DNA from 2 places in the Rhizobium sp. RSm-3 genome. Region 2 is predicted to be linked to the other one. Evidence: riboswitches for the same ligand, from Rfam matches in the RefSeq annotation. Region 2 holds a riboswitch; the other holds the start of a gene.
What was found. Region 2 has a riboswitch for S-adenosylmethionine ahead of BBJ66_RS02765 (O-succinylhomoserine sulfhydrylase). Riboswitches for the same ligand answer to the same signal wherever they lie in the genome.
Positions count from the first base shown of each region.

Region 1: it holds a riboswitch for S-adenosylmethionine, as region 2 does, so the genes downstream of both, metA (homoserine O-acetyltransferase MetA) here and BBJ66_RS02765 (O-succinylhomoserine sulfhydrylase) in region 2, are expected to answer to the same signal.

Region 1 is NZ_MAWZ01000003.1:202,664-210,565, forward strand. It holds gene BBJ66_RS07180 (ABC-F family ATP-binding cassette domain-containing protein) at 1-1,346, shown strand, start outside; gene BBJ66_RS07185 (DUF5666 domain-containing protein) at 1,461-2,090, shown strand; gene BBJ66_RS07190 (ABC transporter ATP-binding protein/permease) at 2,136-3,995, opposite strand; SAM riboswitch at 4,151-4,228, shown strand; gene metA (homoserine O-acetyltransferase MetA) at 4,278-5,201, shown strand; gene BBJ66_RS07200 (aldose epimerase family protein) at 5,295-6,317, shown strand; gene BBJ66_RS07205 (GntR family transcriptional regulator) at 6,466-7,239, shown strand; gene BBJ66_RS07210 (SIS domain-containing protein) at 7,236-7,902, shown strand, end outside.
Region 2 is NZ_MAWZ01000001.1:561,322-569,223, forward strand. It holds gene BBJ66_RS02750 (Hsp33 family molecular chaperone) at 1-659, shown strand, start outside; gene BBJ66_RS02755 (hypothetical protein) at 847-1,434, shown strand; gene apaG (Co2+/Mg2+ efflux protein ApaG) at 1,836-2,228, opposite strand; gene BBJ66_RS02765 (O-succinylhomoserine sulfhydrylase) at 2,485-3,669, opposite strand; SAM riboswitch at 3,712-3,790, opposite strand; gene BBJ66_RS02770 (2'-deoxycytidine 5'-triphosphate deaminase) at 3,865-4,959, shown strand; tRNA gene BBJ66_RS02775 (tRNA-Gly) at 5,019-5,092, shown strand; gene BBJ66_RS02780 (hypothetical protein) at 5,116-5,394, opposite strand; gene BBJ66_RS02785 (VOC family protein) at 5,729-6,109, shown strand; gene BBJ66_RS02790 (methyl-accepting chemotaxis protein) at 6,315-7,902, opposite strand, start outside.

The DNA.
Region 1 (7,902 bases), on a different contig from region 2:
AAGGCGAGCTGCAGAAGACGCGCAGCGCTTTGGTGCTGATCTCGCACGACCGGCGTTTCCTCGAAAAAGTCTCGACGGCAACCGTTTGGCTCGACCGCGGCACCTCGCGCCGGCTCGACAGGGGATTTTCGCATTTCGAGGCTTGGCGCGATCAAGTGCTGGAGGCCGAGGAGCTCGAGCAGCACAAGCTCGGCAAGGCGATCGAGCGCGAGGAGCACTGGCTGCGTTATGGCGTCACGGCGCGGCGCAAGCGCAACATGCGCCGCCTCGGCGAGTTGCAGACGATGCGCTCGCAATATCGCGGCCACAAGGGGCCGCAGGGCACGGTGCAGGCGACGGCTTCGGACGCGCAGGAATCCGGCAAGCTGGTGATCGAGGCCGACAAGATCACCAAGAGCTTCGGCGACCGGCCGATCGTCACGCCCTTTTCGATCCGGGTGCATCGCGGCGATTGCATCGGTCTGGTCGGCCCGAACGGCGCCGGCAAGACGACGCTGTTGAAGATGCTGACCGGGCAGCTTTCGCCGGATGGCGGCACGATAAAGCTCGGCACCAATCTGGAGATCGCGACCCTCGACCAGAAGCGCGAGGACCTCGATCCCGAGGACACGCTTGCCAATTATCTGACGGACGGGCGCGGCGAAAACCTGCTTGTCAACGGCGAACAGCGCCATGTCACCGGCTATATGAAGGAGTTCCTGTTCCAGCCGGAACAGGCGCGAACGCCAATCAGAAGCCTCTCCGGCGGCGAGCGCGCCCGGCTGATGCTGGCGCGTATTCTGTCGCGCCCTGCGAACCTGTTGATCCTCGACGAACCCACAAACGATCTCGACATCGAAACGCTCGACCTGCTGCAGGAGATCGTCGCCGGTTTTCCCGGCACCGTCATTCTCGTCAGCCATGACCGCGATTTCCTCGACCGCACCGTGACCTCGACGATCGCACCCGCCGTGCCGGACGCACCTGACGGCCGCTGGATCGAATATGCCGGCGGCTACTCCGACATGCTTGCCCAGCGCAAGGGCGCGCTGGAGGAGCGCAAGCGAGCCGAGAAGGCGGCGGAGAAGCCGAAGACGCAAGGTGCAGCGCCTTCCGGAGGAGGCTCGAAGAGCAAGCTCTCCTTCAAGCAGAAATTCGCGCTGGACAATTTGCCGAAGGAGATGGCGAAAGCCGAAGCCGAGATCGCCAAACGTGAACAGGTGATGGGCGACCCCAATCTCTTTACCCGTGATGCCGCGGCCTTCAACCGGCTTGCCGGCGAGATGGAGAAGCTGCGCGCCAGCCTTACCAAGATGGAAGAGGAGTGGCTGGAACTCGAAATGCTGCGGGAAGAGCTGGAAGGCTGAGCTTTTCCTCGCGGCTCACTTTTCATTGATTCGTCAGCCCGTCGCCAGGCGGCATAAGGTGCCGTCCGGCAGCCGGGGATATTGCCGATCGCAATGGCGACAAGGAAAAGTCAGATGTCTCGCACGCCTCGTTCCCGTTTTTTCACAGCACTTGCCGCCGGTGGCTTTGCCGCGCTCATCTTATCGCAGGCCGTACAGGCGCAGGACGGCCAACGCATTCGCGTCCGCGGCGCGATCGAAAGTCTGAACGGCGACACGCTCGTCGTCAAGACGCGCGAAGGCAGCGATGCGACGATCACGCTGAAAGCCGGCTGGAAGGTCGGCGGCATCAAAAAAGCCTCGGTCGAGGATATCAAGCCCGGCGATTTCGTCGGGGTTGCCTCGCTGCCGAAAGGCAGTGGCCCGGATGGGGCGATCGAGGTGCTGATCTTTCCGGCGTCGATGAAGGGCACCGGCGAGGGCAACGGTCCCTGGGATGCGCAGCCGAACAGCCAGATGACCAACGCGACGGTCAGCAATGCCGTCAAATCCGTCGACGGCCATACGATCACACTGACCTATCAGGGCAAGGAAAAGACCATCACCATATCAGACGGCACGCCGATCGTGACCTTGGCGCCGGCGGCCAAGGACGATCTGAAGGCCGGCGCCGGTGTCATCGTCACCGGCGAGAAAGCGGAGGATGGCAGCATTTCGGCCAGCCAGGTCGCCGTCGGCCTCAATGGTATCACGCCGCCGATGTGACCATTCGTGAAATCAAAGGGATGTAGCGTCTGTCGGCGCGGCGCTCTATAGCGCCGGCGCGGGCATGGCGGCGGCACCCGTACCGGCGCTGGTGCCGGTCTGGGCGACCTGCTGTTGCGGTGGTTCCTCGGATTTTGACGGCAGCGCCTGCAGATGCAGCACGCGCGGCTTCAAGACCTCGAGATAGGCCTCGGAGCGGCCGATATAGATCATGCCGCTTTCGGGCATGGAGGTGAGCAGCCCGGCCATGGTTTCCTGCCATTCCGGCTCCATGCCCTCAAGCACTTCGTCGAAAATGATCCAGCGCGGGCGCACGAGAAGCAGGCGGGCGAAGCCGATTGCCTTCTGTTCGTCGCTGTCGAGCAGTTTGTCCCAGCGGGCGCGGGTATCGAGCCTTGAGATCAGCGAATGCAGGCCGGCCTTCTCGAGGGCTGCCTCGACGGCTGATTTCTCGTAGGCATCGGGGCTTTCGGGGAAGGCCAGCGCCTCACGCAGCGTGCCGCCGGGAATATAGGCGATCTGTGGGACGAACAGCATATCGTCGACCGGCGGCAGGCCCATTGTGCCGCTGCCGCACGGCCAGAGGCCGGCCATCGCCTGGAAGAGCAGCTTGCGGTTGACGCTGTGATCGCCGTTGATCATGATCTTTTCGCCTGATTTGATCACCACATCGGTTTCGCGCAGGCGGAAGCCGCCGCATTCCTCGATGTCTTCGCCGATCTTGGCGACGATCACCACGTCTTTCAGCGTCAGCGTGTCGGCCGCGGTATTTTCATAGGTGATGCCGTCCTTCAGCTCGAAGTCCTCGTCGGTCTCGAGCAGCGCCTGGCGGAAATCGGTGACGCGCATCAGCGTGGCGCGCCATTCGGCGATCGGGCCGAAATTGGCGACATACCAGCGCAGCGCCGTATTGACCTGGTTGAAGGCGCCGACCGACATCATCAGCTGACCAAGCGTGAGGCCGCCGGAGAAATAGGCGGGCGCGGCGACGATGATCGGAATGACGATCACCAGCCAGCCGTAGCCGGCCGACACCCAGGTGAGGTTGGTATTGGCCATGGCGAGCCGCTTGACGACCCTCAGCACTGAACTGATGTCGGTGTTGATGCGTCGGCGCTCATTCTCCTCGCCGCGGGCGACGGTGATCGCCGGCATGTTCTCGTTGGCATGCATCAGGGTGAAGCGAAGCTCGGCCTCCTTCGAGAAGCGGTCGGCATTGAGCTTCACCAGCTTGCGGCCGACGACCTGGCTCAGCACCGAGGCGGAGGCGGCGTAGAAAATCGCCGCCCAGACCATGTAGCCGGGAATGGAGAAGCTGTGGCCGCTGATGTGGAAGATGAAGCCGCTGGAAAGCTCCCATAGCACGCCGATGAAACTGACGAGAAGAATGGTCGCCTGCAGCAGGCCGAGAACGAGCCCCGTCGTGCTTTCGGCGAGGTTGCGGGAATCCTCATGCAGGCGCTGGTCCGGATTGACGCCGATCAAGCCGCTGGAGGCGAGCCGCAGGGCCCGCTTGCGCTTCAGCCACTGATCGACGAGATCGCGTGACAGGCCTTCGCGCATATAGAGCGCCGTCATCTGGTTCAGCCAGGCCTGCAGCACGTTGAGCAGCAGCAGCGTACCGGCGATCATCGCGAAGATTTCGAGCTGATGGAAGAATTCGCCGAGGTCGCGGCGCTCCAGCGAATCGTAGAAGGGGGCGTTCCACTCGTTGAGGATGACCTGGCCATAGGCCGTCGCCAGGATGACGAGGATCAGCACGGTCGCCAGGAACAGCACCTTGCCACGCACTTCAGAATTCCAGAATGCGGAGAACATCACTCCGAGGCGGTAAGTCAGGCTGAGATCATACCCTACCCTATCCTGCCTTCGGATGCCCGGCCTCCCCTCGGTCTTATCTGCCATTACGCTTTTCCAACATCGCCCATTCTTACCATTATTAACATGGTGGCGTTACCGGTCTATCAACAGATTCTATCAGTCATTAAACTGTGATGATGCTTGCGTGGGTCGCTCCCGCATGCATTCGGCAGTTGATTCGCGGCTCGACTGGGTCTAATTAAGCATTCCGTGGTGATTTGGCCGGCCGGCTTGCAGCCACGTTAAAAAACTTGCTAAAGGGCCGCGTGCGGACCGGTAGCGATTTTTTTCGCCGCCGGTTTTTTGCTTTTTGATCGAGTGACCGCAATGCCCATCAAGATCCCCGATACGCTGCCCGCCTTTGAAACTCTCGTGCAAGAGGGTGTGCGGGTGATGACCGAGACGCTGGCGATCCGTCAGGATATAAGACCGCTGCAGATCGGGCTGCTCAACTTGATGCCGAACAAGATCAAGACCGAATTGCAGATGGCCCGCCTCGTCGGCGCCTCGCCGCTGCAGGTCGAGCTGTCGCTGATCCGCATCGGCGGTCACAAGGCGAAGAACACCTCCGAAGACCACCTGCTTGCCTTTTACCAGACCTGGGAGGAGGTGAAGCACCGCAAATTCGACGGCTTCATCATCACCGGGGCGCCGATCGAGCTTCTGCCCTATGAGGACGTTACCTATTGGGCGGAGATGCAGGAGATTCTCGACTGGACGGAAACGAATGTGCATTCGACGATGAACGTCTGCTGGGGCGCGATGGCGGCGATCTATCATTTCCACGGCGTTCCGAAATACGAGCTGAAGGAGAAGGCCTTCGGCGTCTACCGCCACCGTAATCTGAAGCCCTCGTCGATCTATCTCAACGGTTTTTCCGACAATTTCGAAGTGCCGGTGTCGCGCTGGACGGAGGTGCGCCGCGAGGATATCGAGAAATCCGACAAGCTGGAAATCCTGATGGAATCCAGCGAGATGGGCGTCTGCCTCGTACATGAGAAGCGGGGTCGGCGGCTCTACATGTTCAACCATGTCGAATATGATTCCACCTCGCTCTCGGACGAGTATTTCCGCGACGTCAATGCCGGCGTGCCGATCAAGATGCCGCACAATTATTTCCCGCATAATGATCCGGCGCTTGCGCCGCAGAACCGCTGGCGCAGCCATGCGCATCTTTTGTTCGGCAACTGGATCAACGAGATCTACCAGACGACGCCCTTTGACGTGGAGGAGATCGGCACGGATCTGTGAGCGATATCCCTTTCTGATCGCGGCCGGTTGCGGTTTGGGACAAATGCGGGCAGGTTCCGGTCGGATTGCTAGATATCAAACGGACGGTCGATCATGTCGGATAAGTTGGAGCGGGAAGTTTTCGGGCAGACGAAGGCGGGCGAAACCGTCTATCGCGTCGTCATCAAGGGCGGCGGGCTGACGGCCAAGGTCATCACCTGGGGCGCGGTCATCCAGGATCTGCGCCTTGAGGGACATGAGGCGCCGCTGCAGCTCGGCTTTGAGGATTTCGACAGCTACCCGCTTTATTCGGCCTATTTCGGCGCGACACCCGGCCGCTGCGCCAATCGTGTCGGCGGCGGCAAATTCACGCTCGACGGCAAGGACCACCAGCTCGAGCTGAACGAAAACGGCGTGACGCATCTGCATGGCGGCAGCGACAATATCGCCAAACGCAACTGGACGGTCGTCGAGCATGATGTCGACCGCGTGGTGCTGAAGATCGTCGATCCCGATGGCCGCGCCGGCTATCCCGGCAATTGCACCATTCAGGCAACGTATTGGGTGCATGGCAACGGCGAATTGTCGGTGACCTATGAATCGACCAGCGACCAGCCGACCCTCGCCAATGTCTGCCAGCACGCCTATTTCAACCTCGACGGCCGTGAGGACGCGCTTGGCCACGACATCATGATCGCTGCCGACCATTATCTGCCGACCGACGAGAAACAGGTGCCGACCGGCGAGGTCCGTTCCGTCGCAGACACGGAATTCGATTTCCGCGAGATGGCGCCGATGAAGCGTTTCGTCGGCAGCGAACAGGCGATGTACGACCATAATTTCTGCCTGTCCGGCGAGCGCACCGCCAAGCGCAGCGTCGCGCTCGCTCGTAGCCTCTATTCCGGTGTGTCGCTTGAGGTGCGCAGCACGGAGCCCGGTGTGCAGTTCTATGCCGGCTTCAAGCTCAATACCGGCGCTCCCGGCCTCGGCGGACGGAAATACGGCCCGTTCGCCGGCTTCTGCCTGGAGACGCAGGTCTGGCCTGATGCCATCAATCACCAGGGTTTCCCGAATGCGGTGCTGCGCCCCGGCGAAGTGCTGCGCCAGGAGACGGATTATATCTTCACCAAGAGCTGACCGTCTTTTTTCAGATGCGGCGCTGCGGACGCAGCGCTGTCAAATTTTATCGCTATGAAAACCTCTCCGGTGCCCGGGGAGGTTTTTTCTTGCCTGTGGGGGATTTCAGTCTTGCTGATTGGTTCTAAATAGGTTCTATTGTGCGCCGATGGATAGAACCAGTCTGATAGCGGAGCTGAACAGCCGCGGCCTGCGTGACCAGGCGCTGACCGGGCCGCTCTACAAGCGGCTGGCGCAGACGCTGATCGGCCTTATTCAGGAAGGATTGCTGAAGCCCGGCACGGCGCTGCCGGGGGAGCGCGATCTTGCCGAGGCCTTGAAGCTTGGCCGCGTCACCGTGCGCACCGCCTATCGCGATCTGATGGCGTCGGGCGCACTGGAATCGCGCCACGGGAGCGGTACTTTCGTATCGAGCAGGGTGGAGCGCATGGAGCAGTCGCTCTGGCGGCTTTCCTCCTTCTCCGCCGACATGCGCTCGCGCGGGCGCCAACCGGCTGCAAAGATATTGTCGCGGGCCGTCAATACGCCGTCACCGGAGGAATCTTTCCTGCTCGGTCTCGGCGGCGACGAGCCGGTGCTGCGGCTCGACCGGCTGCGTCTCGCCGACGGCCTGCCGCTGGCGATCGAACGCGCCGTGGTGCCGATCAAGTTCCTGGGCGAGCATGCCGGCGGCGAGGGGTCGCTTTACGATGCGCTGACGGCCAGCGGCCACAGGCCCGTGCGGGCGCTGCAGCGGCTGACCGCGGTCACGCTCGACCCGTCCTCTGCCGCGATCCTGAACGTCAAACCAGGCGCGCCGGCACTGCTGATCGAACGTGTTTCGCGGCTGGAAGACCAGCGCGTCGTTGAATACACCCGCTCGCACTACCGCGGCGATGCCTATGATTTCGTTGCCGAATTGAGAATCGGAGATGACCTATGAGTGAGAACCAGTCGCTGATGCTGCAGGAAGCCGGCCAATCGCCGGAGGTGGTGGCCACGCTGCTCGAAAAGGAGAAGCCGGTTTTTGCCGAGATCGCCCGGCTGTTTTCGTCCGCCCGCCCGAGCGTGGTGACGACGGCGGCGCGCGGCTCTTCGGACCACGCCGCCACCTTCTTCAAATATCTCTTCGAGATCACCTGCGGCGTTCCGGTCGCCTCGGTCGGTCCGTCGATCGCTTCCGTCTACGGTGCCGCGTTGCATCTCAAGGGCGGCGTGCATTTCACCGTTTCCCAGTCGGGCGCCAGCCCCGATATCGTGGCGCTGCAGGAGGCGGCGAAGAAGGGCGGAGCGACGACGATCGCCGTCGTCAACGTCACCGACAGTCCGCTTGCCAAACAGGCCGATATCGTTCTCGGTCTCAATGCCGGCGCGGAAAAGAGCGTGGCGGCGACAAAGTCCTTCATCGCCTCGGTCGCAGCCCTTTCCGGGGTGACGGCCGCGATCGGCGGCGCGTCTGGCCTGCAGGCAGCGCTGGAAAAACTGCCGGAGGCGCTTTCGGCAACCGCCGGAATCGATACGGCGGCAGCCGAAGAGGTGCTGTTCCATGCGACCTCGCTCTATACGGGCGGCCGCGGCCCAGCCTTTGCGATCGCGCTCGAAGCGG
Region 2 (7,902 bases):
ACAAGGCCGTTGAAGCTGGCGAAACCGAACCGGAGCAGTTGCTCGGCCGTGGCGTGCTCGCCTTCACCATCGACCAGGGCAAGTTCGGCCAGCCCTATCAGGGCATCGTCGCGCTGGACGGCACCTCGCTGGAGGAGATCGCCGGCGTCTATTTCCGCCAGTCGGAGCAGATCCCGACGCGCGTGCGCCTGGCCGCGGCCGAACTGCTCGACCGCGACGAGGCGGGCAAGCCGCGCCATCGCTGGCGGGCCGGCGGCCTTGTCGCCCAGTTCCTGCCGGAGGCGCCGGAGCGCATGCGCCAGCCCGATCTGCATGGAGGCGACGGCGACACCGGCAGCCGCCCGCATGGCGAGGACGATGCCTGGACCGAAGCGCGCTCGCTGGTCGAAACCATAGATGCCGACGAGTTGACCGACCCCCAGGTCGGCACCGAGCGGCTGCTGTTCCGCCTGTTCCACGAGCGCGGTGTTCGCGTCTACGAACCGCGCGCGGTCTTCGACCGCTGCAGCTGTTCGCGCGACAAGATCAAGGGCGTGCTGAAAGGCTTCACCGCCGAGGAGATCGAGGCCAGCCAGGAAGACGGCGAGATCGCCGTCACCTGCGAATTCTGCTCGACCACCTACCGCTTCGAGCCGGTCGAACTTCAGCCGGCTGAGTAGGCTCGGTTGAGCACGTTTAATGCATGTCGCCCGGAAGTGTGCAGCGGTTCCGGGATGACGACATGCATCAAAACAAAGAGCTTTAGAACCGATACAAAAGATTGGCGATGATGCAGCACGGTGACTCGACTTTTGGTAGTCACTGTGCCCCTATTATCCCAGCTGGTTCTTGGGGGATGGGGCCTCAATGCGTCTTTTGTATTTTGTACTCGCATTCATGGCTGCGATGCCACGAATTGTCTTGGCTGACGACGAAACAATCAAATGGAAAGAGGTTGGCGGCTGGACTGTGGCTGTCGATCCGACCTTAGGCAACGGCTGTTTTGTTCTCACGTCCTTTGATGACGGCACCGTTTTTCGTCTGGGCCTCAATTATTCAAAAAAGGAAAGCCCCTTTTACATAGTGTTCGCAAATCCGAACTGGAAATCCTTGGAAGTGGGAAAGCAATATCCCATCGAACTGTCGTTAGATCGTTCTCAATGGACGGCGAATGCGAGCGCTCTCGATCTTGATGGCTTCAAGGGACTATGGATCGATTTCAAGGATTCCGGTCTCATTGCCGAGTTCGCTCGTAAACTGAGTTTTCGCGCCACCTTTAACGGAAAACAGATTGTTGCCCTGAGTTTGAAAAACTCCGTCAGGGCAACGGGTGAGTTGCTCACCTGCCAGAAGGCGGTAAACGCTGCGGTCGCAAAACAGCCGGCACCGCCCCAATCAAAAGATCCGTTCGAAGCAAAGCCAGGCACCCAGGCCTCGGATCCTTTTGACCTTTAGTCGGTTGTTGACCGGTCAAGGCTGAGGATCCGCGGCCGCGGGTACGGCGTCCATGTTGGCACTGACTGGAAGGCTGCATTCGGCCGCATCTACGCGCAGTGCTTGCCGCATGGGTCCTCGGGTCAAGCCCGAGGACGACGGAAGGTGGCGAGAAACGAGCGGCAAGAGGCGGGACGTCTCGGAATTCCAGCAAAATGCGCAAGCGATTGTGCGTGAGAAGCAGGTAAAGCAAACCACTCCCAACAAAACCGCTGCACACTTTTGATGAATTTGCTCCCAGCTCCCGCCTCTTGCCGGTCGGTGTCCCCACCCTCCGTCGTCCTCGGGCTTGACCCGAGGACCCATGCGGCAAGCACGGCATTCATGTTCGCGCTCACGAAGCGACCGCGAACCTACGCACGTCAGTTCAGCACGCGCAGCAGCCCTGGTGAATCCAGCGAGAAGGCGGGGATGTCGACATCGAACATCTCGCCTTCGTCCGTTTCCATCTGATAGTGGCCGAACATCAGGCCGGAGGGGGTGTCGAGCGGGCAGCCGGAGGAATATTCGTAGGTGTCGCCGGGGCTGAGACGCGGCTGTTCGCCGACGACGCCGGGGCCGGTCACCTCGTCGACTTGTCCGTTCTGGTCGGTGATATTCCAGTAGCGGTTGACCAGGCGGACGGCGATGCCGGAATTGTTGCTGATGACAATCCGGTAACCCCAGACATAGCGATCGTCGTCCGGATCGGATTGCTCCTCCAGATAGAATGGTTCGACGACGACTTCGATATCTTTTGTGAGGGCGCGATACATGCCTTGCACCTTAGTCAAGATATGTTACCCGTATCTTATAAGAGGGCCTGTCCGTCAAGAAACGGAACGTTGATCGTGAATAAAACGGTCATGATCGAAGGTGTTTCGATCGTTAAGCCTAATTGTCAGCGTTAATTCCAATTCCGAACGCCGGCACGGCCGAACTTGTTCCCCCGGCCGGATCTTCGAGAAGTCCGGCCCGGCCGAACCCTGGCAAGCCGAACCCCAAATGAGGTCCGGCCGCCATTGTCGTCGATCAGGCCGAGACCTTGGCAAGCGCCTTGGCGAAATCCTCGATCAGGTCGTCGGTATCCTCGATGCCGGCCGAAAGGCGGACCGTGCCCGGGGAAATGCCGAGTTCGGCGCGCGCCTCTTCCGACAGGTTCTTGTGCGTCGTCGTCGCCGGATGGGTGATCAGGCTCTTGCTGTCGCCGAGATTGTTGGAAATCTTGATGATCTCGAGCGCGTTCTGCAGCGCGAAGGCCGCCTCCTTGCCGCCCTTCAGCTCGAAGGCGACGAGGGTCGAGCCGCCGGTCATCTGCTTGGCGATGATATCGGCCTGCGGATGGTCCTTGCGGCCGGGATAGATCACCTTGGCGACCTTGCCTTGCTCGGCGAGGAAATCGGCGATCTTCGCCGCATTCTGCGTCTGCTGCTTGACGCGCAGCGGCAGCGTCTCGATGCCCTTCAGCAGGGTCCAGGCATTGAACGGCGACATGGCCGGGCCGGTATGGCGGAAATAGTCGTGCAGGTTCTCGTCGATCCAGTCCTTGTCGGCCAGAACGACGCCGCCGAGGCACCGGCCCTGGCCGTCGATGTGCTTGGTGGCGGAATAGACGACGATATGGGCGCCGAGATCCAGCGGCTTCTGGAAGAGCGGTGTCGCGAAAACGTTGTCGACGACGACCTTGGCGCCGATCTGGTTGGCGAGCTTGGCAACGCCTGCGATATCGACCACCTCAAGCGTCGGGTTGGTCGGGCTTTCCAGGAAGAACACCTTGGTGTTCGGCCGGATCGCCTTTTCCCAGTTGGCAAGATCCCGGCCGTCGACCAGCGTGCATTCAACGCCGTACTTCGGCGCCAATGTTTCCACCACCCAGCGGCAGGAGCCGAAGAGGGCGCGCGCGGCAACGATATGGTCACCCGCCTTGACCTGGCAGAGGATGGCCGCGCTGACGGCAGCCATGCCGGAGGCAGTGGCGCGGGCGTCTTCGGCGCCTTCGAGCATGCACATGCGCTTTTCGAACATGTCGTTGGTCGGGCTGCCGTAGCGGGCGTAGATGTAACCGTCCGTCTCGCCCTTGAAGCGGGCTTCGGCCGCCTCGGACGTGTCGTAGACGAAGCCCTGCGTGAGATAGATTGCCTCGGATGTCTCGCCATATTGCGAACGCAAGGTTCCGCCGTGGACGAGTTGGGTTGCCGGGCGCCAGGTCTTGCTCATGCCATCACCTTCACATAACAAAAAAACCGGTCGCAAAAGCAGACCGGTTTCAACCCGGTCTTTTTAGCCACTTGTTTAACGTGGCTGCAAGCCGACCGGCCAAATCACCACGGGATAATTCTGCAATACTGCTGTTAGCTGCTTGCGTCAATTCCCCGTATTTGGTTTTGTCGGCGGCAAAATGATGGATGAGGCATGATGGCTCGTGAAACGGGAATTCTGGCGGACCGCGCGATATCGGCGCTGTTCGAAACGGGGCGTCTGATCTCCGAACGGGAGCTGGACCGCGACCAGATCCAGCCGGCAAGCCTCGACCTGCGCTTAGGCGCCAAGGCTTTTCGGGTGCGCGCCAGCTTCATGCCCGGCCCCTCGCATCTGGTGTCGGACAAGCTCGATCGCCTCAGCCTGCATGTGATCGACCTTTCCGAAGGCGCGGTGCTCGAAACCGGCTGCGTCTACATCGTGCCGCTAATGGAGAGCCTGGCACTGCCGGCCGAAATGTCCGCCTCGGCCAACCCGAAGAGCTCGACCGGCCGACTGGACATTTTCACCCGCGTCATCACCGATTACGCCCAGGAATTCGACAAGATCCCGGCTGGCTATGCCGGCCCGCTCTATCTGGAAATCAGCCCGCGCACCTTCCCGATCGTCGTGCGCCGCGGCTCGCGCCTGTCGCAGATCCGCTTCCGCGTCGGCCATTCGCTGCTCGGCGAGCCGGAACTTCTGAAACTGCATGAAAGCGAGACGCTGGTCGCCAGCAAGCAGCCGAACGTCTCGGGCGGCGGCATCGCGCTGTCGATCGATCTCAGCGGAGACAAGGACGGCCTGATCGGTTATCGCGGCAAGCACCACACCGCCGTCGTCGATGTCGACGAGAAAGATCAGCACGATATCTTCGACTTCTGGGAGCCGCTCTATAGCCGCGGCCGCAACGAACTGATCCTCGATCCTGATGAGTTCTATATCCTCGTCTCGCGCGAGGCCGTGCATGTGCCGCCGGATTATGCCGCCGAAATGACCCCCTTCGACCCGCTGGTCGGCGAATTCCGCGTCCATTATGCCGGCTTTTTCGACCCGGGCTTCGGCCACGCGCCGGCCGGCGGCCGCGGCAGCCGCGCCGTGCTCGAAGTGCGCAGCCACGAAGTGCCCTTCATCCTCGAAGACGGCCAGATCGTCGGCCGCCTGGTCTACGAACACATGCAGGAAAAACCGGCGAGCCTCTACGGCTCCGGCCTCGGCTCCAACTACCAGGCCCAGGGCCTCAAACTCTCGAAGCACTTCCGCATCTGACAAGCAGCACTCGACGCGACTTGACAGCGGCCCCCATCTGTTGGAAATCTCAGCGCATCGCGGGTGTAGCTCAATGGTAGAGCAGCAGCTTCCCAAGCTGAATACGAGGGTTCGATTCCCTTCACCCGCTCCAGCGACCTTTCCAACGAGCTTCTTCTAATCCCCAAAAAACCGGATCGGCTTGTATCGGCGGTGCGCGATGATCAGGCTGCGATCGGGCTGGATGATGTAGGTTTCTTCAACCTGTTGGCCGTATTGGTCGATGAAATCATGCGGAAAGGCCGAACCAACAGGTGATTTGGTGAGCTTGCTGCGCGGCTGGCCACTATAGGTGATGCTTCCCGGGATCGGCTCAAGGCCGGGGCCGCTGTAGGTTACGGTGCTGCACCCGCTGAGAATGAGGATGCCGATGAGGCCGATGAGTGCGGGTTTCATGTTCATCCCTTCCGGTGCGCCGAGCGATGCGATCTTACTCTCTATTGGCGCCGGCGCATCATGCAAACGGCGTGGCAAGTTGCAATCCTTCGAGAAGCACCGCTTCCATTGCCGAAACTGGAGCTGTCTGCTAGATCGGCAGCGTCGAAAAAGGCAGGATCGGTTGAGGTAAGCCCGATCCCTTCCGTCAGGGCGTCATCAGCGCTCTCTAGAAGCTCTGCTCCGTGGCCCTTGGCACGAGAACCCGCGACGTGATCCGCATGCAATGCGGGATCCCGGCGGCGTGCGGAGACGGCAAAAGGCAGTCCCGGGATTTTTTTGAACGGAGACTGTCATGCGCCTGAACCATCTCGATTTTCACGTACCCGATATCACTGAGACGGCGGATTTCTTCATCCGCCATTTCGGCCTGACGCTCAAGGATATGCGCGGCAACAACGGCCTGGCGATCATGGAGGACGATGCCGGCCTCGAAATCGTCCTCAGCCACGCCATCGCCAAGTTCGGCGCCGCCGACCAAGTGGAGATAGGACGCCAAACCTATCATATCGGCTTCATCCTGCCCGAAAGGGCGGATGTCGATGCGGTCCATGCCGGGCTCGTCGCCGCCGGCGCGGCACTCTCCGGCCCGCCGGCCGCCATGCGCGGCGGCTGGCTGTTTTATTGCACGGCGCCGGGGAATATCCTTGTCGAGGTGGGGTGGCGGCCGGGTTAGACGAGATCCGAAAAGGAAGGGCGGCGGCCGCCGCTTGCCCCTCATCCGGCTGCCGCCACCTTCTCCCCGCTAGCGGGGCGAAGGGGAAAAGCGGCAACCTCTCCGTTCCTCGCTAGCCTCGCGCATGGCACGTCCCCTCGCCCCGTTTACGGGGAGAGGGTTAGGGTGAGGGGCAGGCTTCGGGCGCGAACTGAACGGCCGTGCCTCAGAACTCCGTCCAGTCCCCATCCTGGCTTTTCGGCGCGCCGCCGCCGAAGGCGTTGGCGAGGGTTTGGCCGAGGGCGCGGGCGGGCGAGGCGGTCGGGCGGGCCGCACCTTCCCGAGCGACGCGGATTGCGGGTGCCTTGGCCACCGGGCGCGCGGCGGTGCGTGGTGCGGGTGCTGACGGCCGGGTCGAGGCGATCGGTGCAGCGGCGGCAAAGCCCGCGGTGCCCGTCAGCCGGAATTGGCCGAGCAGGTTGTTCAGCGCCGTCGCTTCCGTGGCGAGGCTGTGGCTGGCGGCCGTCGACTGTTCGACCATCGCCGCGTTCTGCTGTGTGCCCTGGTCCATGGTGTTGACGGCGGTGTTGATCTCCTGCAGGCCGATCGACTGTTCACGCGAGGCTTCGGCGATGGCGTGGACGTGCTGGTTGATTTCCTGCACTTCCTGGACGATCGAATCGAGCGCCTTGCCGGTTTCACCGACCAGCGAGACGCCGGTCTGCACATGCGTGCCGGAATTGGTGATCAGGTCCTTGATTTCCTTTGCCGCCTTGGCCGAGCGCTGGGCGAGCTCGCGCACCTCCTGGGCGACGACCGCAAAGCCCTTGCCGGCTTCGCCGGCGCGCGCGGCTTCGACGCCGGCGTTCAAGGCCAGAAGATTGGTCTGGAAGGCGATGTCGTCGATGACGCCGATGATGTTGGAAATCTCGCCCGAGGATTTTTCGATCTGCTGCATGGCGGAGACGGCCCTGCGGACGATCTCGCCGGACTTTTCGGCGCCGAGGCGGGTGCGGGCGACGAGCTGGCTCGCCTCCTCGGCGCGCCTGGCGGCGTCGCGCACCGTGGTGGTGATCTCCTCCAGCGCCGCCGCCGTCTCTTCGACGGAGGCCGACTGCTGTTCCGTCCGCCGGGAAAGCTCGTCTGCCGAAGACCGAATTTCGTTGGCGCCGGCGCCGATCGCCCGGGCATTGGCGCCGACCGTATGCAGCGCCTCGTTGAGCTTCTCGACCGAGTTGTTGAAATCCTCGCGCAGCGCATCGAGATGGGCGACGAAAGGCTGGTCGATATGCGAGGCGAGATCGCCGGCGGCAAGCCGGCGCAGACCGTCGCCGAGCGCGGTCACGGCGCCTTCGAGTTCGGCTGCTTCTCGGGTTCTCTGCGCGTCGCGTTCGCGGCGTTCGCTGTCACTGAGGTTACGGTCGGCCTCGGCGCGCGCCTCGATCCGCCCACGCTCGATCGCATTGTCGCGGAAGATCGAGACGGCCTTTGCCATCTGACCGACTTCGTCGCCGCGGTCGAGGCCGCCGACATCGCTTGTGGTATCGCCCTCGGCAAGCCGGGTCATGCGCTGGCGCAACTGCGTCATCGGGCCGGCAATGCCGATCTGGGCGACGACGACGCTGAAGCCGACGGCGGCGAGCACGGCAATGCCGATCAGAAAGAGGCAGAAGACGATCCGCTCGTTGACCGAAGCCGAAAGCGCATCGCCGCCGTCGTTGAGCATCGCCATCATCGCATCATTGTTGGCGGTCAACTTCGGTATCAGCGCATTGAGCTTGGCATTGATCAGCGCAACATTCGCCAGCGCCCCG